DNA from 4 places in the Klebsiella sp. B345 genome. Region 3 is predicted to be linked to each of the others. Evidence: predicted binding sites of a transcription regulator. Region 3 holds the regulator's gene; each other region holds the start of a gene.
The links. The regulator CRP, encoded in region 3, controls carbon source genes, mostly activating them, when cyclic AMP is high. The targets are predictions, from matches to a motif close to ATGTGANNNNNNTCACAT.

Region 1 (5,254 bases), 2.6 Mb from region 3:
ATGTTTTTAACGGCCATGGCCGGCAATCCGCTGGTGGCTGAGCTGGCGAGAAGTCAGGGAATCGAGATCACCTGGACGACCTGGTTTGTTGGGGCCATCGTGCCGGGGATTGCCTCACTGATCCTGCTGCCGCTGGTGATCTATGCGATTTATCCGCCGCAGCTGAAGAAAACGCCGGAGATCCCCGCTATTGCCCGTGAAGAGCTGCGCAAAATGGGGCCGATGTCGTTGGCAGAGAAAATCCTCGCTTTTGATTTTGTGCTGCTGATTTTGCTCTGGACCGTCGGGGACATCTTCTTTTCTATTCCCGCCACGCTCTCGGCGTTTATTGGGCTGATGGTGCTGTTGATCAGCAACATCATGTCGTGGAAAAACATCATTGAAGAAAAAACCGCCTGGGACACCATGTTCTGGTTCGCGGTGCTGGTGATGATGGCTAACGCGCTCAACAAATATGGCATGATCAAATGGATATCGGAGCGCATTGTCGGGTATGTCGGGCATTTTGAATGGATCACCGTGTTCTTACTGCTGGTGGTGGTCTATTTCTATACCCGCTATTTCTTCGCCTCGGCGATGGCTCATATTTCCGCGATGTATCTGGCTTTCCTGGCGGTAGCGGTTTCCGTCGGCGTACCGCCGCTTTTCGCCGCGCTGGTGCTTGGGTATACCTCTAATCTGTCGATGGGTCTGACGCAATACTCGGGTGGCCCGGGGCCGGCGCTGTTTGGTTCGGGCTATAACACCACCGGGCAGTGGTGGAGCGTCAGCTTTGTGGTTTCGCTGGCGTCTATTGCTATCTGGTTAGTGCTGGGCGGTGCGTGGATGAAGCTGGTGGGATTCTGGTAACGGACGTTCGTCAGCTATAAAAACAGGGCGCTAGCGCCCTGTTTTTGATCCGGCGTGTCCCGCATCGCGGGAGGGCAGGGGTTATCCGCGTTTCACGACACGGATAGTTTGTGCCAGACGAGAAGGCTTCTCTTCGCTGGTTTTCTGCGGTTCGGTAACGCAGCAGGTTTCCACGCAAACGAAGGTCTTGTAACCATCATCCGGTATATCGCCCATGCTCACGGACAGCGCCGGGCCTGGGTTCCAGCCCACCACGTTGCTGTGATGATGATGGACAACGTCGATATTGCGGTTCAGCGCATCGTCGTGGATCACGCTGCAGGCTTCGGCATTGAGGTATACGCGGTCGGTACGATCCGGGAAAGTTTGTACGCCCTCGCTCAGCACGCCTTCTTCGGCGTTTTGAACTTTATCGATATAACGATCGCCCAGGCCGCTCACTTTAACGGCTGCGATATCACCGACGTTGAAGTAAGTGTGCAGCGCGGAGGTGGTTTCAAACTCGCCGTGCGCTTCCAGTTCGATCTCGCAGGTTTTGCCCAGTTTGAAGCGCGCATAGAGGGTGAAGTCATGCGGCCAGTATTGACGGGTCTCATCGCTGCTTTGCAGTTCGAAGGTCAGCATCACGCCACTGTCATCTTCATCATGGCCTTTCAGCGTCCACGCCAGGTTACGGGCGAAGCCGTGGGAAGGCAGACCTTGCTGTGCCGACGGGCCGAACCACGGCCAGCACACCGGTACGCCGCCGCGCAGCGCGACGCCGGTTTTGAACGGCGTGTTCCCGCTCAGCCACAGGACTTCTTCTTCTCCGGCAGGTTTCCACGACAGCAGATGAGCGCCCTGGAAGGCGACGGAGGCTTTAACCTGCGGATGGTCAACAACGATCAGTTCCAGCTCATCGAGCTGACGGCGGGACAGAACAGGCGAGATTTCTTCAATAACCGGGAGAGCAAAAATTTTATTAATCATGGTGCAATCCTTCGTTAGCGTGACACCTCCATCCCCCAGAAGACAGCCAGTGCACAGGCTGCATGCGGGGTGGCGTGTACATAAAAAAAGGCGACCGAAGTCGCCTTTTTGGATCAGATTCTCATCTCAACTTATTTGGAGATGTGAGCGATCAGGTCCAGAACTTTGTTGGAGTAACCAGTTTCGTTGTCGTACCAGGAAACCAGTTTCACGAAGTTGTCGTTCAGTGCGATACCAGCTTTAGCATCGAACACGGAAGTGCAAACTTCACCGTTGAAATCGGTAGATACAACGTCGTCTTCGGTGTAGCCCAGAACGCCTTTCATTGCGCCTTCGGAAGCAGCTTTGATTGCTTTCTTAATTTCTTCATAAGAAGCAGCTTTTTCCAGACGAACGGTCAGGTCAACAACGGATACGTTCGGAGTAGGAACGCGGAACGCCATACCAGTCAGTTTGCCATTCAGTTCAGGCAGTACTTTACCTACTGCTTTAGCAGCACCGGTAGAGGACGGGATGATGTTCTGAGCTGCGCCGCGGCCGCCGCGCCAGTCTTTGTGAGACGGGCCATCAACGGTTTTCTGAGTTGCGGTGGTCGCGTGAACAGTTGTCATCAGACCTTCGATGATACCGAAGTTGTCGTTGATAACTTTAGCCAGCGGAGCCAGGCAGTTGGTGGTGCAGGATGCGTTAGAAACGATGTCCTGGCCTTCGTATTTGTCAAAGTTAGCGCCTTTAACAAACATCGGAGTGTTGTCTTTGGACGGGCCAGTCAGAACGACTTTTTTCGCGCCAGCAGTGATGTGTTTACGAGCGGTTTCGTCAGTCAGGAACAGACCAGTTGCTTCTGCAACAACGTCAACACCTGCTTCGTTCCACTTCAGGTTAGCCGGATCACGTTCAGCGGTAACACGGATTTTTTTACCGTTAACGATCAGATGACCGTCTTTCACTTCAACGGTACCGTTGAAACGGCCGTGAGTGGAGTCATACTTCAGCATGTATGCCATGTAGTCAGCGTCTAACAGGTCGTTGATTGCAACGATCTCGATGTCAGAACGTTCCTGAGCAGCACGGAAAACAATGCGACCGATACGGCCAAAACCGTTGATACCTACTTTGATAGTCATATATTCCACCAGCTATTTGTTAGTGAATAAAAGGTTGCCTGTAAAATTACAAAAACCTTACGCAGCGTCAAGCGGAATCGTGTCAATCATTGCGACAAATCAATACTGAGCATACCTTCGCACCATTGATCTGCCTCACTCTCCCTTTGAGCCCAATTCCATATTGGGGCTGCGCGCGGAATTTTAAAGGTCGGGAAAGATAAAAATGTGATGTAAATCACAATTATCTGGGCTGCCTTTTGGCATCGAATAAGTTTAGAACAAAAGTCCACGCTTCATTGTTAATGTTTTGTTAGAATCGCCCGATAACGTTGTCCTTTCACAGTGAGATGCATGCACATGGCGAATAAACCCTCCTCAGACGAACTCAAAAAAAACTTGAGTGAGATGCAGTTTTACGTGACGCAGAATCACGGTACTGAGCCGCCGTTCACCGGACGACTGCTCCACAACAAGCGCGACGGCATCTACCACTGCCTGGTATGCGATGCGGCGCTGTTTCGCTCGGATTCGAAGTATGACTCAGGTTGCGGCTGGCCGAGCTTCTACGAGCCGGTCAGCGACGAGGCAATTCGTTATCTGAACGACTACTCGCACGGCATGCAGCGCACCGAAATTCGCTGTGGAAATTGTGATGCCCACCTGGGGCATGTATTCCCCGACGGCCCGCAACCTACCGGCGAGCGTTTTTGCGTAAATTCGGCGTCATTAAGCTTCAACGACGACGATAACGGCGAGCAAATTAAAGGTTAGAGAAACGATTCAGCAAATTATTCCAACGTGGAGTCGAGCGGACCATGGAAATCGAACAAATGATAGACAGCATGACCCCCGAAGTTTACCAACGTCTGGTGACCGCGGTGGAGCTGGGAAAATGGCCGGATGGCGTGGCGTTAACCGAGGCACAGAAAGAGAACAGCCTGCAGCTGGTGATGCTCTATCAGGCGCGGCATAACAGCGACGCTCAGCATATGACCATCGATACCAACGGTCAGATGGTGATGAAGAGCAAGCAGCAGCTGAAAGAAGATTTCGGCATTGCACCCAAGCCGATCTCCACGTTTAAACTGCAGTAACCGACCGGACGACCCGGCGACGGTTGGCACCAGTTCATCCCCCGTCAAGCAAGGCGTGACCGGGGGATGAGCTGATGAGCACACTTCACGGCAGGATTAAGGCTGCGTTTCCAGCCAGTCGTCGGCGGTATACAACGTGGCGCCAGCGGCGGCCATGTCCATAAAGGCGTGGGCGCTGTCCTGCGGCTCGAGGTTGACCCCGCGGCAGCCGTCAGCGATCACGTTCACCGTATAGCCAAGCGCCAGGGCGTCCAGCACGGTAAATTTGACGCAGTAATCGGTCGCCAGACCAAGGACGATGAGTTCGCTGATGTCGCGTTCCCGCAGCCACGCATCGAGCCGGGTTTTGTGGCGATGTCCGTTATCAAAAAAGGCGCTATAGCTGTCGATCGCCGGGTTTTCACCTTTATGGAACACCTCGTTGATAGCCTGCTGCTGAAGCAGCGGATGCAGCGCTGCACCTTCGCTGTTCTGCACGCAGTGATCTGGCCAGAACGTCTGCGCCAGGCCATCAAGCTGGCCCTGCGAGTAGGGTTCGACCTGATGTTGGCTGGCGAAGCTACCATGATTCGCCGGATGCCAGTCCTGGCTGGCGACGACCGGTTCACCCCGGGCCAGGCACGCGTCGATCAGTCGGTTGGCGACATCAATAGTGCTGTCACCCTCCGGCACGGCCAACGCGCCGCCGGCGCAAAAATCATTCTGTAAATCAACCAACAAAAGTGCGCGATGGGTCATCGGTTCTCCTTACTCGTCAGGGGTCAACTCGCCGCGCAGATTTTCCTGCATTAACTGGCGGATGGCCTCGACACTCAGATTCTGGCTCAGCAGGTAGTGTAGCTTAGTCAGCGTCGCCTCAACGGTCATATCAAAGCCGCTGATGACACCGGCCTGGGCGAGGGCGTTACCGGTGGCATAGCCGCCCATATTGACTTTACCCGACATGCATTGGGTCAGGTTGATCACCACGATCCCGCGTTGACTGGCTTCCGCGAGCACCTGGATAAACTCGCCGTTTTGCGGGGCATTACCGACGCCGTAAGAGCGCAGGATCAGCGCTTTAACCGGCTGGCGCAGGAAGTTACGCACCACATCGGCAGAAATACCCGGGTAGATGGTCACCACGCCGATGGGCTGCGGGGTGATCGGGTGGACAATCAGCTCCCCCTGGCCCTGTGGCGCAGGCGGCGTCCCGAGGCGTCGAATGTGGATCCCGGCTTCCAGCAGCGGGGC
Region 2 (5,254 bases), 810 kb from region 3:
GGCCGTACGCGCACCGATAGCAGCGGCGGATTCGTGATGGATGTGGATAAAAAATATCCGACGATAGATTTCACCTACGGTAACAACCAGAGCTGTGAAGTCGGGCTGAACATCAGTCAGGCGCGCGGTGCGGTTTGGGTGGGCGATGTGGTGTGCGCTGGCCTGAAAACTTACGCCAGCGTGTCGCAGGCAGGAGAAGGACATGAAAGTTAAAGGATTCGCGTTGCTAGCCCTGGGGCTGGTGGCGCTATATGCTTCGCGAGCCGGGGCAGCAGTATCGAAAACCACCTGGGCGGATGCGGCGGCAGTGCAGTATGTGTTCGTGGAAAATAACTCGGATGATAACTTTTTCGTTACGCCGGGCGGCGTGCTGGATCCGCGTATGACCGGTGCCAGCCGCTGGACCGGGCTGAAATATACCGGTAGCGGCACCATCTATCAGCAAAGTCTGGGCTATATCGACAATGGCTATAACACCGGCCTTAACGCCAACTGGCAGTTCGATATGTGGCTGGAAAACGCGCCAGTATCGTATCCCCTGAGCGGGCTGCGCTGCATTAACTGGTATGCCGGTTGCGATATGGGAACCAGCCTGATTTTGCCGCAGGTCACCGACGCCAATGGTTTTTATGGCGCGAAAGTCACCTCTGGCGGGCAAAAATGGATGCATGGCATGATGTCGGACTCGTTCTATCAGTATCTCCAGCAGATGCCGGTGGGCGGCAGCATGTCGATGACCATTAATGCCTGTCAGACCTCTGTCGCCTACGATGCCAGCAGCGGTGCCCGCTGTAAGGACCAGGCATCCGGTGCCTGGTATGTGCGTAAAGTCACCCATACCAAAGCGGCGAGCTTAAAACTCATCAATACACATTCCTTGACTGAAGTGTTTATTAACAGCGATGGGATCCCGACGCTGGGTGAGGGGAACAGCAATTGTCAGGAGCAGACCATCGGTACCCGCAGCGGCCTGAGCTGCAAGATGGTCAATTACACGTTGCAGCATAACGGGCTGAGCAATACCTCGATCCATATCTTCCCGGCGATTAGCAACTCCTCGCTGGCCTCGGCGGTGGGGAGTTACGATATGCAGTTCAGCCTCAACGGCAACAGCTGGAAGCCGGTCAGCGGTACCGCCTACTACTACACCTTTAATGAGATGAAGGCCTCGGATTCGGTCTACATCTTCTTTTCCAGCAACTTCTTTAAGCAGATGGTGGCGCAGGGGATCAGCGATATCAACACTCAGGACCTGTTTAACTTTCGCTTCCAGAACACCACTTCACCGGAGTCTGGCTGGTATGAGTTTTCCACCTCCAATTCGCTGATTATCAAGCCGCGTGATTTCAGCATCAGCATTATTTCGGATGAGTACACCAGCTCGCCAACGCGAGAAGGCAATGTCGGGGCAGGGGAACCGGCGCTTGATTTTGGCTATATCGTGACCACCAGCGGCAAAACCGCCGCCGATGAAGTCCTGATTAAAGTGGATGGCCCGGCGCAGTCCATTGCCGGTCGTTCGTACTGCCTTTTTAGTTCGGCAGATGGCACGGCAAAGGTGCCTTTCCCGGCGCAGCTCTCGCTGACCACCCAGAGCGGCGCGGTCAAAACGTACGATGCAGGCTGCGATAGTCGCTGGAACGATATGACGGATGCGCTATGGCTCACGACGCCGTGGACGGATGCGTCCGGCGATGTCGGCGTGATGAACAAGACGACGGTTAAGTTTTCCATCCCGATGAACGATGCTATCTCATTAAGAACCATTAATGACGAGGGCTGGTTTGGTGAAGTCAGTGCTTCAGGAGAAATTCATGTTCAGGCGACGTGGCGCAATATTAATTAAGCGGCTCAGGGTCGTCGGGTGGTTACTGCTGCTGGGGCTGCCGATGGCGAGCCAGGCGATTTCCGTCGGCAATCTGACCTTTTCGCTGGGGGCTGAGGAGCAATTTGTTGCTAAACGGGTCCTGAATAACAATAAGAGCGCGCGGCTGTATCAGGTTTCGGTGGTTGGCATCGACCGTCCTGGCGGCAATGAAGTGCGTTCCCGCCCCGCAGATGGCGAGCTGCTGTTTGCTCCGCGCCAGCTGACGTTACAGGCCGGGCAGGGTGAGTATTTTAAATTTTATTATCATGGCCCGCAGGATAACCGCGAACGTTACTACCGGGTTTCATTTCGTGAAATCCCAACGCGTAATCGCGTCGCGCGCAATGCGGCGGGAGGAATGGTCGGTATCGATCCGGTGGTGGTGATGGAGACTATCCTGGTGGTGCGTCCACGGCAGGTGCAGTTTCGCTGGGCCTTCGATCGCAAGGCAGGGAGTCTCAGCAACAGCGGCAATACCTGGTTTAAGCTGTTGATTAAACCCGGTTGCGACTCAACGGAAGAAGAGGGAGAGGCCTGGTATTTGCGGCCTGGAGATGTGCTTCGCCAGGCGGCACTGCGCCAGCCTGGCAATAAATATATTATCTACAACGATAAATTTATTAAGATATCAAAGGATTGCGAGTAAGCAGCGTCAGCGCTTGCCGTAAGATGGCCTGAAAATCAAGTCATGACCATCGGCCATTGCGGCGGCGTTTGGCTCATGACGTCAATCATCACGTCTTTGATATTGCCCCAGATTTTAGCGACATCCAGCAGTGTGATACCCAGCAGGCCGGTGGCGAACCAGCAGGCCGCAGCCAGGCCAAGACAGCTGCAAATGACCGCTAAACCGGCATAGTCACTTTTACGTAGCTGAATGTTCATCGAGCTGGCCAAAAACATCAAAACCGCGCTCACTAGCGGCCAGCGCAACAGTATGACACTGGTAGTAATGGAAGCCATCAACCTCATCCTCAAAAAAATCGGGTGCCTTTGACAACCTGGCGAGACTGACGATGACGTGGCGCTCTGGCTATCTTTAGGCAATCAGGGGAGTAATGAAACGGTGTTCTTGTTTCATTAAGTTGTGTGAACTATATCACATTTGCTGTTTTATTCACCAGTCCAAAATGCGCGTTTTTTTATCTGTTTTTAAGCCGTATTATTGATGTGGTTATTAGTGGGGTCTCTGGCTGCTTATTGATAAACGTTATCTGCGGTTTTTATGATTTATTCTCGCCAATAATACGAATAAACCGAATTACTGAGTGGTCGTGCTCGCATAATGCCGAGAAAGTTTCTCGATTGCCCGTGAACTTAGTATTATTCATCATTATTGACGATGGGGTTTTTACCCCAACTGGCTGATTGCTAAAAATAGTCACTGCTGTAAACAATGGGTGTGATCTTTTACCGTGATTAAGGCATATCGCATGGATACACAACGGAAATGAATCGTCGCACGCTGCGCAAGCCTTTGCGAATATTGGGTCTCGCCCTGGTGGTCTTACTGCCCATCGTTCTGGCGCTGTGGTTTGCTCAACTGAGAGCGAAAGCGGAAACCGGCGATCGACTTCGTTCGTTCTCACAGCTGGCGCTGCAAAAAACGGAGCTGGTCGTTGATGAAGTGGAGCTGGCACGTAAAAAAGCCTTGCAGTATACGGGGACACTGTGTTCTCCCGAGCATCAGCAATATATGCTGGGCATTGTGCGCAGTCTGCTTTATGTCGATGATTTAATTTACGCTGACGGGACGCAGTTTGATTGTTCAACCTCGGTTCATCCGAAAAAACCGTGGCGAACACCGGCGGCAAATTATACAAAAGCGCCCGATGTCGCCATTTACTATTATCGGGATACGCCTTTCTACCCTGGTTTTGCCATGACCTATATGCAAAAAGGGCACTACGTCGCGGTTATTAATCCCCTGTCCTACAGCTCCCTAATATCCAGCGATAAAGATTTAGCCTATGGCTTGTTCGATACCAAAACCAACCTCTTTTTTTCTACCAGCAAAAATGCTGATGCCGAGTTGTTGCACAGCCTGGTGGGACACGACGGGACCTTATTCCGCCAGGATAACCGGGTTTATACCGTGGCGCGCTCCACCATTCGCCCCATCGCGGTGATCATGTCCACCTCGTACGCCAGCTATTACCAGGTCTTTTTTGATCAGCTTACCGTCACGCTACCGCTGGGCTTCATTTGCAGCGTCCTGATTTTACTGGTCTGGTCACGAACCCGTAAGCAATACGATTCACCGCGCAATATGCTGCAGCGGGCGCTAAATCACCGGCAGTTGCGCCTGCACTATCAGCCAATCATCGATATTCAACATAACCGCTGCGTGGGGGCCGAAGCGCTGCTGCGCTGGCCGGGATGTGAGGGGCCGGTAATGAGTCCGGCGGAGTTTATTCCACTGGCGGAAAGCGAAGGGATGATCGCCCAGATTACCGACTATGTGGTGGATGAACTGTTTGCCGAGCTGGGCGAGTTTCTCTCCCGGCATCCCCATTTGTATATCGCCATTAACCTGTCGGCCACGGATTTTTACTCATCAAGGCTCATTGCCAGAATCAGTGAAAAGGCCAGCAGCTACGCGGTGAGTATCGACCAGATTAAAATTGAAGTGACCGAGCGCGGGTTTATCGACGTGCACAAATCCATGCCGGTGATCCAGGCCTTCCGTGACGCCGGGTATGAAATTGCCATTGATGATTTTGGCACCGGTTATTCAAACCTGCACAATCTCCACCTGCTGAACGTGGATATCCTCAAGATCGATAAGTCGTTTATCGATACGCTGACGACCAACAGCACCAGCTACATGATCGTCGAGCATATTATTGAAATGGCGCGCAGCCTGCATTTAAAAACCGTTGCCGAAGGGGTGGAAACGATAGAGCAGGTGAACTGGCTACGACAGCGTGGCGTGCAGTATTGCCAGGGCTGGCACTTTGCCAAAGCGATGCCGCCGCAGGAGTTCAGGCTGTGGCTGGCGAACGCCCCCAGCCGGCTCTGCCCCTGCGTCTGAACGGTCAGGCAGAGATCTGATGGCGGTAGTCGCTAGGGGTACGATCGAACTCCCGGCGGAACACCCGTGAGAAGGTCTGCTGCGACACATACCCGAGGTCCATCGCAATATCAAAGATCGGCCGCTGCGTCGTTCTGAGCGCTTCCGCGGCCATCAGCAGCCGGCGCTGGCGGATGTAATCACCCAGCGTTTGATGCATCACGGCACGGAACATCCGCTGAAGATACCATTTCGAGTAACCCGATTTTCTGGCGACTACATCAATGTTAAGTGGTTGATCGATATGTTCATCAATCCATTCAATAAGCGTTTGGATAATATCCTGATGGGACATAAAGCGGCCTCTCTCAATT
Region 3 (5,254 bases):
ATTCCCTGGCACGATCTGGATCCCGAAACGCTGGATAACCTAATCGAAAGTTTTGTATTGCGCGAAGGCACCGATTATGGTGAACATGAACGCTCGCTGGTGGATAAAGTCGCCGACGTCAAACAACAGTTAAAAAGCGGAGAAGCCGTGCTGGTGTGGTCTGAACTACACGAAACGGTCAACATTATGCCCCGCAAGCAGTTCCACGGCTAAGGCGGCACCACACCATCGTTTAATCTGGGAGTTGTTATGTCTGCCAAACATCCGGTGATTGCCGTCACGGGCTCCAGCGGCGCGGGAACCACGACCACCAGCCTCGCCTTTCGAAAAATTTTCGCCCAGCTGAATCTGCGTTCTGCGGAAGTCGAAGGCGACAGCTTCCATCGCTACACCCGCCCGGAAATGGACATGGCGATCCGTAAAGCGCGCGATCAGGGGAAGCACATCAGCTACTTCGGTCCGGAAGCCAACGACTTCGGACTGCTCGAAAATACCTTCATTGAATACGGGCGCAACGGCAGCGGTCAGTCGCGAAAATACCTGCATACCTATGACGAAGCGGTCCCGTGGAATCAGGTTCCGGGTACCTTTACGCCGTGGCAACCGCTCCCGGAACCCACCGACGTCCTGTTTTATGAAGGGCTGCACGGCGGCGTGGTCACCCCGCAGTACAACGTCGCACAGAATGTCGATTTGCTGGTCGGGGTGGTGCCGATTGTCAATCTGGAATGGATCCAGAAGCTTATCCGGGATACCAGCGAACGCGGCCATTCCCGTGAAGCGGTGATGGACTCCGTCGTGCGTTCGATGGAGGACTACATCAATTTCATCACCCCACAGTTTTCCCGTACCCATATCAACTTCCAGCGGGTCCCCACCGTCGATACCTCGAACCCGTTTGCGGCTAAAGGCATCCCCTCACTGGATGAGAGCTTTGTGGTGATCCACTTCCGTAATCTGCAGGATATCGATTTCCCGTGGCTGCTCGCGATGCTGCAGGGGTCGTTTATCTCGCATATCAATACGCTGGTGGTTCCGGGGGGCAAAATGGGCCTGGCGATGGAGTTGATCATGACGCCGCTGGTAGAGCGCCTGATGGAAGGCAGAAAGATCGACTAGCCATAAAAAACCCCGGACGCATTACGACCGGGGTTGTTCTCTGCTACCTGGCACTATCCTGCCGTCAGTTAGCCTTCAATGACTTCATAGGTGTGGGTGATGTTCACTGCTTTTTGCAGCATCAGCGCCACCGAGCAATATTTCTCTGCCGACAGATCCACCGCACGCGATACCGCCGCATCCTTCAGCTCTTTGCCGGTCACAATGAAATGCATGTTGATATTGGTAAACAGGCGCGGCGCCTCTTCCCGGCGTTCAGAGGTCAGCTTCACCTCACAGTTGGTCACGTCGTGACGCCCTTTCTGCAAAATAGACACAACATCAATTGCGCTGCATCCGCCCGCCGCCATCAACACCATTTCCATCGGGCTTGGCGCTTTATCTCCGGAGTTGCCGTCCATCAGAATCTGGTGACCTGATGCGGACTCTCCGATGAAGGTTAACCCTTCAACCCATTTCACACGAGCTTGCATAAAATTTAACTCCGAGGTTGCAATTTTCCTGACAGATTACGCGCACATAACAATTCTCGCAACGGAAGGCGACCTACATCATGCTGAAGCGAGACACCAGGAGACATGCGGCAAAAGCTATGCTAAAACAGTCGGGATGCTACAGTATTACATTGATGTATTGCATGTATGCAGAGGAGTTCACATTACAGGCTGAAGAAAAATCACCAGCCATTTCCCAGGCATAGGGAAACAATACGATTGCATGCCCGGATGCCGTGTAGTGTCGGCACCCGGAGATAGCTTATAACAGAGGATAACCGCGCATGGTGCTTGGCAAACCGCAAACAGACCCTACCCTCGAATGGTTCTTGTCTCATTGCCATATTCATAAGTACCCATCGAAAAGCACGCTGATCCACCAGGGTGAAAAAGCAGAAACGTTGTACTACATCGTCAAAGGCTCTGTGGCTGTGCTCATCAAGGATGAAGAAGGTAAAGAGATGATCCTCTCTTACCTCAACCAGGGCGATTTCATCGGTGAATTAGGCTTGTTTGAAGAAGGCCAGGAGCGTAGCGCCTGGGTACGTGCAAAAACCGCATGTGAAGTGGCCGAAATCTCTTACAAAAAATTCCGTCAGCTGATCCAGGTTAACCCGGATATTCTGATGCGCTTGTCGTCGCAGATGGCTCGTCGTCTGCAGGTCACCTCTGAAAAAGTGGGTAACCTTGCCTTCCTCGACGTCACCGGTCGTATCGCTCAGACGCTGCTGAATCTGGCTAAACAGCCGGACGCCATGACCCACCCTGATGGTATGCAAATTAAAATTACCCGCCAGGAAATTGGTCAGATCGTCGGTTGTTCTCGCGAAACCGTCGGCCGTATTCTGAAGATGCTGGAAGATCAGAATCTGATCTCCGCACACGGTAAAACTATCGTCGTTTACGGTACCCGTTAAGTCGTTAAAACGGCGTGTTGCCCCCGCAATACGCCGTTTTTGTCTCCTCCTGATGTGGCGCAGGCTGATTTACCATCCAGAAGTCAACTATGCACTGCGGCAAACGCTGGTGTTGTGTTTGCCTGTCGCGGTCGGTCTTCTCCTCGGTCACCTGCAACAGGGTCTGCTGTTTTCCTTAGTACCTGCCTGCTGTAACGTCGCCGGTCTGGACACCCCGCACAAACGCTTTTTTAAACGCCTGATCGTGGGCGGTTCACTGTTTGCCGGCTGTAGCCTGGTGGTTCAGCTGCTGCTGCAACAGGAAATCCCGCTGCCCTTAATTCTTAGCGGCCTGGCGCTGCTGCTTGGCGTGACGGCAGAGATTAGCTCGCTCCATGCCAGACTTCTCCCGGCCTCACTGATTGCAGCCATCTTTACCCTGAGCCTTGCCGGGAACATGCCCATCTGGGAGCCGCTGTTGATCTACGCACTCGGCACCTTGTGGTACGGACTGTTTAACTGGTTCTGGTTCTGGCTATGGCGCGAACAACCGCTGCGTGAATCCTTGAGCCTGCTCTACCGGGAGCTGGCTAACTACTGCGAAGCGAAATACAGCCTACTGACTCAGCATATTGACCCGGCGACCTCGCTCCCGCCGCTGCTCACACGCCAGCAAAAGGTGGTGGATCTGATCACCCAGTGCTACCAGCAGATGCATATGCTGGCGGCGAACCAGCGTAACGATCACAAGCGTCTGCTGCGGGCGTTTCAGGTGGCGCTGGATCTACAGGAACATATCTCCGTCAGCCTGCATCAGCCTGAGGAAGTTCAGAAACTGGTGGAGCGGAGCCACGCGGAGGCGGTGATCCGCTGGAACGCACAAACCGTTGCCGCCCGTCTACGGGTGCTGGCCGACGACATTCTGTACCACCGCTATCCGCAACGCTTTCATATGGATAAGCAGATTGGCGCGCTGGAGAAAATTGCCTGGCAGCACCCCGACAATCCCGTCGGGCAATTCTGTGCCTGGCACTTTAGCCGCATCGCCCGGGTGCTGCGTACCCAGCGCCCGCTGTATGCCCGCAACCTGATGGCAGATAAAGAACGCCGCCTGCCGCTGCTACCTGCGCTGAAGCACTATCTCTCATGGAAATCGCCGGCGCTGCGCAATGCCGCGCGTATCTGCGTGATGCTCACCGCCGCCAGCCTGATGGGCAGCGCCCTGCATCTTCCCAAGCCTTACTGGATCTTAATGACGGTGCTTTTCGTCACCCAAAACGGCTACGGCGCGACACGAGTGCGCATCGTCCATCGGGCGGCCGGCACCCTCGCAGGCCTCGCCATTGCCGGACTGACGCTGCACTTTCACGTTCCAGAGGGGTATACGCTTACCGCGTTGCTGATCATTACGCTGCTGAGCTACCTGATTATTCGTAAGCATTACGGCTGGGCGATGGTCGGCTTTACCGTGACGGCGGTCTATACCCTGCAACTTCTGACACTTAACGGCGAACAGTACATTGTCGCCAGGCTTATCGATACGCTTATCGGCTGCCTGATCGCCTTTGGCGGGATGGTCTGGCTGTGGCCACAGTGGCAGAGCGGACTGCTACGTAAAAACGCCCATGACGCGCTGGAAGCCGATCAGGAGGCCATCCGGCTGATCCTCAGCGACGACCACCAGGCACCGGCGCTGGCCTATCGCCGCATGCGCGTCAATCAAGCACATAACTCGCTGTTTAACTCGTTGAACCAGGCTATGCAGGAGCCTGGGTTTAACTCACATTATCTGGAAGATATGAAGCTGTGGGTCACCCACAGCCAGTTTATTGTTGAGCATATCAACGCGATGACCACCCTCGCCCGCGAGCACAACATGCTGACGCCGGAGCTGGCCCGGCGCTATCTGGAGTCCTGTGAGATTGCGCTTCAGCGCTGTCAGCAGCGGCTGGACACCGACGGTCCTGGCAGCGCTGACGACGTGAATATTATGGAGTCTCAGGACGTTGAAGTGAGCCGCGGCCCGCTAAGCACCATGGAACAGCACCTGCAGCGGATCCTAGACCATCTGAACACCATGCACACCATCTCGTCGGTGGCATGGCGTCAGCGTCCTCATCATGGCATCTGGCTAAGCGCGACTAAGCGCTAAGCACCTTCTGTACCGCCTGGGCAAAGCGCGCCATCCCTTCAGCAATATCCTGCTCATCGATCACCAACGACGGCACAAAGCGCATGACGTCCGGCCCGGCGTTGAGCACCATGACGCCCGCATCCGCCGCGGCATACAGAAAATCACGCGCCCGGCCTTGATGCTGCGGTTTGAGCTCCGCGCCAATCAGTAACCCCATGCCGCGGATATCGCTAAACAGGTCGAAACGAGCATCAATCTCCTGCAGATGTTGCACAAACAGCGCCCGCTTCGCGTTCACCCCTTCCAGCACATCAGGCGTATTAATCAGATCAAATGCCGCCCCGGCAACGGCGCAGGCCAGCGGATTACCGCCGTAGGTTGAACCATGGGAGCCAGCATGGAAGGCGCTGGCAATCTCATTGGTGGTCAGCACGGCGCTGATCGGGAAACCGCCGCCCAGCGCTTTAGCACTGGTGAGGATATCCGGCGTCACGCCATAATGCATGTACGCAAACAGCGAACCGGTACGCCCCATCCCGCACTGCACTTCATCAAACACCAGTAGCGCCTGATGCTCATCGCACAGTTCACGCAGTCCTTTCAGGAACTCT
Region 4 (5,254 bases), 670 kb from region 3:
TGGCGCTGCGCGCCGTGCAACAGAAAGCGAGCCCCGGTACGAAACAGTTTACTGAAACCTTCTGCGACGATATCGCCGGTATAGGGTGCCAGTAGCTCCGCGGGATCGAACTCTGCCAGGTCGCATAATGCCACCGTGTTCTGCACCACCTGCAGGTCACCCTGCACTTCCAGGTCACCGCTGCGAATAAGTGCGGTCAGCTGTTGACGATTACGCAGCTGCGGCAGCACGCTGAGACGAGTCATCACGGTACAGTCGGCATCGCCTTCCCAGGCCCCCAGCACGTCGATCTGGCGTTCACTGAAAACCAGCACGACCGGCGTCGACAGCTCTTTGAGCTCAACGCGCAGCACTTTCCCCAGCAGACGCTGGCGTGCAGGTTTTAACGCTTTGTCACGCCAGAGAAAAGTATTGAGGGTAGTTTCAATGCCAGCGGTGACCAGTGGTTTGAAAGGCATACGCTCCCTCCTGTCAGAACTTATAGCCGCGGTGCAACGCAACGATACCTGCTGTCAGGTTGTAGTAGTCAACGCTTTCAAAACCGGCGTCCTGCATCATGGATTTCAGGGTGTCCTGATTCGGATGCATCCGGATAGATTCAGCCAGGTAGCGATAGCTTTCACCATCTTTCGCGACCAGTTCCCCTACGCGCGGCAGCACATGGAAGGAGTAGGCATCATAGGCTTTGCTGAGTGGCTCAATGATCGGCTTCGAGAATTCCAGCACCAGCAGCCGTCCGCCTGGCTTCAGTACGCGATACATGGAACGCAGCGCTTTGTCTTTATCCGTGACGTTACGTAAACCGAACGAAATCGTGATGCAGTCAAAGGTGTTATCGGCAAACGGCAGCGCTTCTGCGTTCGCCTGAACGTACTCTACGTTGCCGACGATACCGATATTACGCAGCTTTTCGCGGCCCATTTTTAACATTGAGTCGTTGATATCGGCCAGCATAACGCGACCCGTTTCACCCACCAGACGGGAGAACTTCGCCGTCAGGTCACCGGTGCCCCCTGCCAGATCCAGTACAGTCTGACCACGGCGCACGCCGCTGCAATCAATGGTGAAACGCTTCCACAAGCGATGAATACCGAACGACATCAGATCATTCATAACATCATATTTCGCGGCCACAGAATGGAATACATGTGCCACCATGTCCGCCTTCTGCTCTTTGGCTACCGTCTGAAAACCAAAGTGCGTCGTTTCTTGTGAATCCTCAACCATCTCAATGCCTGCTTATCAAGAAAATGTTCGTCGAGTGTAACAGATTCAGCGCATTTCCCATACGCTTCAACGTGGCGTTGAGGGCTCTGCAGACATCTTCTGGTGGGCCGGTTCGGAGATAAATTCGTTATCTTCCAGCGCGTTTTCGTCCTCTTCAGAACGATATTCATCATCCTGGGCGGTCGCCTGTTCAACTAAATCAGGATTAATCTCGCGTTTGATCTCCACGCCCAGTTCACGGAAGGACTCGGCTTGCGCCAGCAGGTTGCCGCGCCCGGAGGCCAGCTTTTTCATCGCCTGGCGATAGTTATCCTGCGCTTTGTCGAGGCTCTGCCCGATGGCCGACATATCGTCGACGAACAGCCGCATTTTGTCGTACAGGCGCCCTGCACGCTCGGCGATTTTCTGCGCATTGCGGCTCTGGTGTTCATAGCGCCAGAGGTTGGCAATCGTGCGCAGCGCCACCAGCAGCGTGGTCGGGCTGACCAGCATGATATTGTGCTTCAGCGCTTCGGTGATCAGTTCAGGTTGACGGTCTATCGCCAGCAGGAACGCCGGCTCAACGGGGATAAACATCAGGACATAATCGAGCGAACGCAGGCCCGGCAGCTGTTGATAGTCTTTGCGCCCCAGCAGACGAATATGGTTACGCACCGAGGCGATATGTTCCTGCAGCGCCGCCTCACGAGTGTAATCATCTTCGGCATTGAAATAGCGCTCGTAGGCGACAAGGGTCATTTTGGCGTCAATGACCACATCTTTCCCCTGCGGCAGACGGACGATCACATCAGGCTGCATGCGCGCACGGCCTTCCGTTTCGATGCTCACCTGGGTCTGATACTCGTAGCCTTCGCGCAACCCGGAAGCCTCCAGTACGCGGGTTAACACCACTTCCCCCCAGTTACCCTGGGTTTTGTTATCCCCTTTGAGCGCCCGGGTCAGGTTCAGCGCTTCCTGAGCCATCTGGGCATTCAGCTGCTGCAGGTTGCGAATTTCATGTGCCAGGGTATGCCGCTCACGCGCCTCCTGACCAAAACTGTCCTGCACCTGGCGGCGGAAACCGTCCAGCTGTTCACGCAACGGTGTCAGCAGGCCGTGCAGGCTCTGGCGGTTCTGTTCATCCACGCGGCGGTTGCTGTGCTCAAAAATACGGTTTGCCAGGTTTTCAAACTGCTCGCTCAGGCGCTGCTCGCTGTTGACCATCTGGCGGATTTTATCTTCCGCGTGCATGCGGGTGGATTCAAGGCGAGTGGTAACTTCACGGAGGTCGGCCTCTAGCGAGGTGTTGATTTCACGCAGGCTGCGCAGCTCGTTGTTCAGCAGTTCGCACTCATCGCGCCAGTGGGCCTCCTGCACCAGTTGCTGGCGTGCAGCACTGAGTTCGATATCCAGCTCACGACGCTCTTCGATCAGATCGGCACGGATTTGGTCGGCTCTGGCTTTGGTCGCCAGCCATCCAGCAACCAGCCCGACGGCCAGCGCCACGATGGCACTTATCATAATCGAGATATCCACAACGCCCCCTGCGGCAACGACTTACGGCACAAAAATAGAATTGTGCTGTACAAACGTCCAGTTTAAAAGAAATTTCCTGCGAGGCGCTGCGCAAAAAAGAAAGGCCGGAAGATCCGGCCTGATATTAAGAGAGGGGAAACTACAGCAGGCGGCGAGCCGCTTCCACCACGATTTTTACCGCGTGGCTTTCGGTTTTCTTCATGGTTTCGGCATTCGGAATTTCCTGCTGGGTACGGTTCACGATAACCCCAGCCACCATCCCGGCACGCAGCCCCTGGCTGGCGCACATGGTCAGCAGCGTCGCCGATTCCATTTCGTAGTTCATCACGCCCATTGACTGCCACTCTTCCATCGAGCCTTTGAAGCGGTTGACGACGCGACCAGAGAAAGTGTCGTAACGCTCCTGGCCCGGGTAGAAGGTGTCAGATGATGCCGTCACGCCAATATGCGTGGTCGCGCCGATTGATTTCGCCGCGTCAACCAGCGCGGTGGTGCACGCAAAGTCAGCCACCGCCGGGTATTCCATTGGTGCAAAGTGCAGGCTCGCGCCGTCAAGGCGCACGGATGCCGTAGTCACCAGCACGTCGCCAACATTGATGTGCGGCTGGATTGCACCGGTGGTGCCAATACGCAGGAAAGTACGAACCCCCAGCTGAGCCAGTTCTTCAACGGCGATGGAGGTGGACGGGCCACCGATACCGGTGGAGCATACGATGACCGGCTTGCCATCGAGCTCGGCACGCCAGGAGGTAAATTCGCGATGAGATGCCAGCTTGACCGGCTTATCCATCAGCGCGGCGATCTTTTCCACACGCTCCGGATCGCCAGGGACGATAGCCAGCGTAGCCCCTTGTAAATCGTTTTTGGTGAGGCCGAGATGAAAAACATCAGACTTAGACATAAAAAACTCCTCTGTGGGTCGAATTATCAGCAGAAGCAAAACGGTACTTTACAGAAGCTATCTGCATAGTTTTGTGATGCCAATCACTACAGATGAAAATCATTGCAATGATTTTCCATTAAAAAGTGATAAACATCACATTAACAAGTTATATTCACCGTGCCTGAACAAAAGATAGCCTGTTTAAGGCAGTGTGATTGGTTAACGTCTGGTCGATAACGTCTATACCCGTCATGCTTCAAGCTGCAAAGGTGTTGGCTGCCCCCGCGCACCCCAGTCACTTACCTGTGTAAGCTCCTGGGGATTTACGGCCTTGCCGCCTTTATGCAACTTGCCGTATTTAGGGTCTATAGTTATCGGTGCGCTAATAATTAAAGGGTACGGAGAATACCATGACCACAACCAAGCAACCTGGCTTTGCGCCTGCAGCCACGCCGCACGCTTCTACCGCTGTTCATACCTCAGAGGAGAGCATTATCACCGGCGAAACATCGATCCCGACTCAGGGAGAGAATATGCCGGCGTACCACGCTCGTCCGAAAAACGTTGATGGCCTACTACCGGTCGTTATCGTTGTGCAGGAAATTTTCGGCGTTCATGAACATATCCGCGACATTTGCCGCCGCCTGGCACAGGAAGGATATCTGGCGATCGCACCAGAACTCTACTTCCGCCAGGGCGATCCCAATGATTACACCGATATCCCCACGCTGTTCCAGGAACTGGTCAGCAAAGTGCCAGATGCTCAGGTACTGGCAGATCTCGACCATGTTGCCAGCTGGGCCGCGCGTCACGAGGGCGATGCCCATCGGCTGTTGATTACCGGTTTCTGCTGGGGTGGTCGTATCACCTGGTTGTATGCTGCACACAATCCGCAGCTGAAAGCGGCGGTGGCCTGGTACGGGAAACTGGTGGGCCAGAAAACCCTGAACACGCCAAATTATCCGGTGGATATCGCGGTCGATCTCAACGCGCCGGTTCTGGGCCTGTACGGCGCTAAAGATGCCAGCATTCCGCAGGATACGGTGGAAACCATGCGTCAGGCGCTACGTGCCGCCAACGCCAAAGCGGAGATCATCGTCTACCCGGAAGCCGATCACGCCTTTAACGCCGATTATCGTGCCAGCTACCATGAAGAGTCAGCCAAAGACGGCTGGCAGCGCATGCTGGCATGGTTTGCCCAGTACGGTGGCAAACGCGCTTAAGCCGCTACCGGTTGCCGATATGGTGGTGAATCATATCGGCAATCGTCCCATCATCGAGCCACCTTACCAGGCAATCACGGATAAAAGCGTAGTGCTGGAGCCGGGTGCGCGGTACGCAAATCGCCTGCTGTATCTGACTGAAGCTATCGGGCAGTACGCGAAGCTGCGGGTATTGCTGCGCCACGCTGCAGAGCGGCTGACGAATGCCGGCGACCATATCCCCCTCACCGTCGATAAACGCGCGGATCGCCTCCTGGGACGTGGCGTACTGCCGCATCGTCGCCTGTTTTAAGGTTCGAATCAGATACAGCTCATAGGCAGCCCCTTTGCCGACATTAATCGTCACCCCAGACTTGTCCATTTCTTGCACAGAGCGAATCTCATTGTCATCTCGGACCATCAGGGT

Region 1: the regulator CRP is predicted to act here: its motif matches at 3,151-3,168, upstream of msrB (peptide-methionine (R)-S-oxide reductase MsrB).
Region 2: the regulator CRP is predicted to act here: its motif matches at 2,955-2,972, upstream of ACMYSO_RS15580 (YjcB family protein).
Region 4: the regulator CRP is predicted to act here: its motif matches at 3,767-3,784, upstream of udp (uridine phosphorylase).

What each region holds. Positions count from the first base shown of each region.
Region 1 covers NZ_CP180443.1:5,231,903-5,237,156, forward strand. The annotation lists gene ACMYSO_RS24605 (anion permease) at 1-849, shown strand, start outside; gene ACMYSO_RS24610 (D-hexose-6-phosphate mutarotase) at 931-1,818, opposite strand; gene gapA (glyceraldehyde-3-phosphate dehydrogenase) at 1,950-2,945, opposite strand; gene msrB (peptide-methionine (R)-S-oxide reductase MsrB) at 3,285-3,698, shown strand; gene ACMYSO_RS24625 (YeaC family protein) at 3,743-4,021, shown strand; gene pncA (bifunctional nicotinamidase/pyrazinamidase) at 4,118-4,759, opposite strand; gene ansA (asparaginase) at 4,769-5,254, opposite strand, start outside.
Region 2 covers NZ_CP180443.1:3,316,847-3,322,100, forward strand. The annotation lists gene ACMYSO_RS15565 (CS1-pili formation C-terminal domain-containing protein) at 1-213, shown strand, start outside; gene ecpD (fimbrial adhesin EcpD) at 203-1,846, shown strand; gene ACMYSO_RS15575 (fimbria/pilus periplasmic chaperone) at 1,815-2,513, shown strand; gene ACMYSO_RS15580 (YjcB family protein) at 2,549-2,830, opposite strand; gene ACMYSO_RS15585 (EAL domain-containing protein) at 3,318-4,901, shown strand; gene soxS (superoxide response transcriptional regulator SoxS) at 4,906-5,235, opposite strand.
Region 3 covers NZ_CP180443.1:2,507,522-2,512,775, forward strand. The annotation lists gene ACMYSO_RS11905 (YheU family protein) at 1-213, shown strand, start outside; gene ACMYSO_RS11910 (phosphoribulokinase) at 250-1,119, shown strand; gene ACMYSO_RS11915 (OsmC family protein) at 1,188-1,592, opposite strand; gene crp (cAMP-activated global transcriptional regulator CRP) at 1,898-2,530, shown strand; gene ACMYSO_RS11925 (YccS/YhfK family putative transporter) at 2,583-4,661, shown strand; gene argD (bifunctional acetylornithine/succinyldiaminopimelate transaminase) at 4,651-5,254, opposite strand, start outside.
Region 4 covers NZ_CP180443.1:3,177,100-3,182,353, reverse strand. The annotation lists gene ubiJ (ubiquinone biosynthesis protein UbiJ) at 1-458, opposite strand, end outside; gene ubiE (bifunctional demethylmenaquinone methyltransferase/2-methoxy-6-polyprenyl-1,4-benzoquinol methylase UbiE) at 472-1,227, opposite strand; gene rmuC (DNA recombination protein RmuC) at 1,294-2,742, opposite strand; gene udp (uridine phosphorylase) at 2,882-3,643, opposite strand; gene ACMYSO_RS14950 (dienelactone hydrolase family protein) at 4,036-4,848, shown strand; gene ACMYSO_RS14945 (transporter substrate-binding domain-containing protein) at 4,853-5,254, opposite strand, start outside.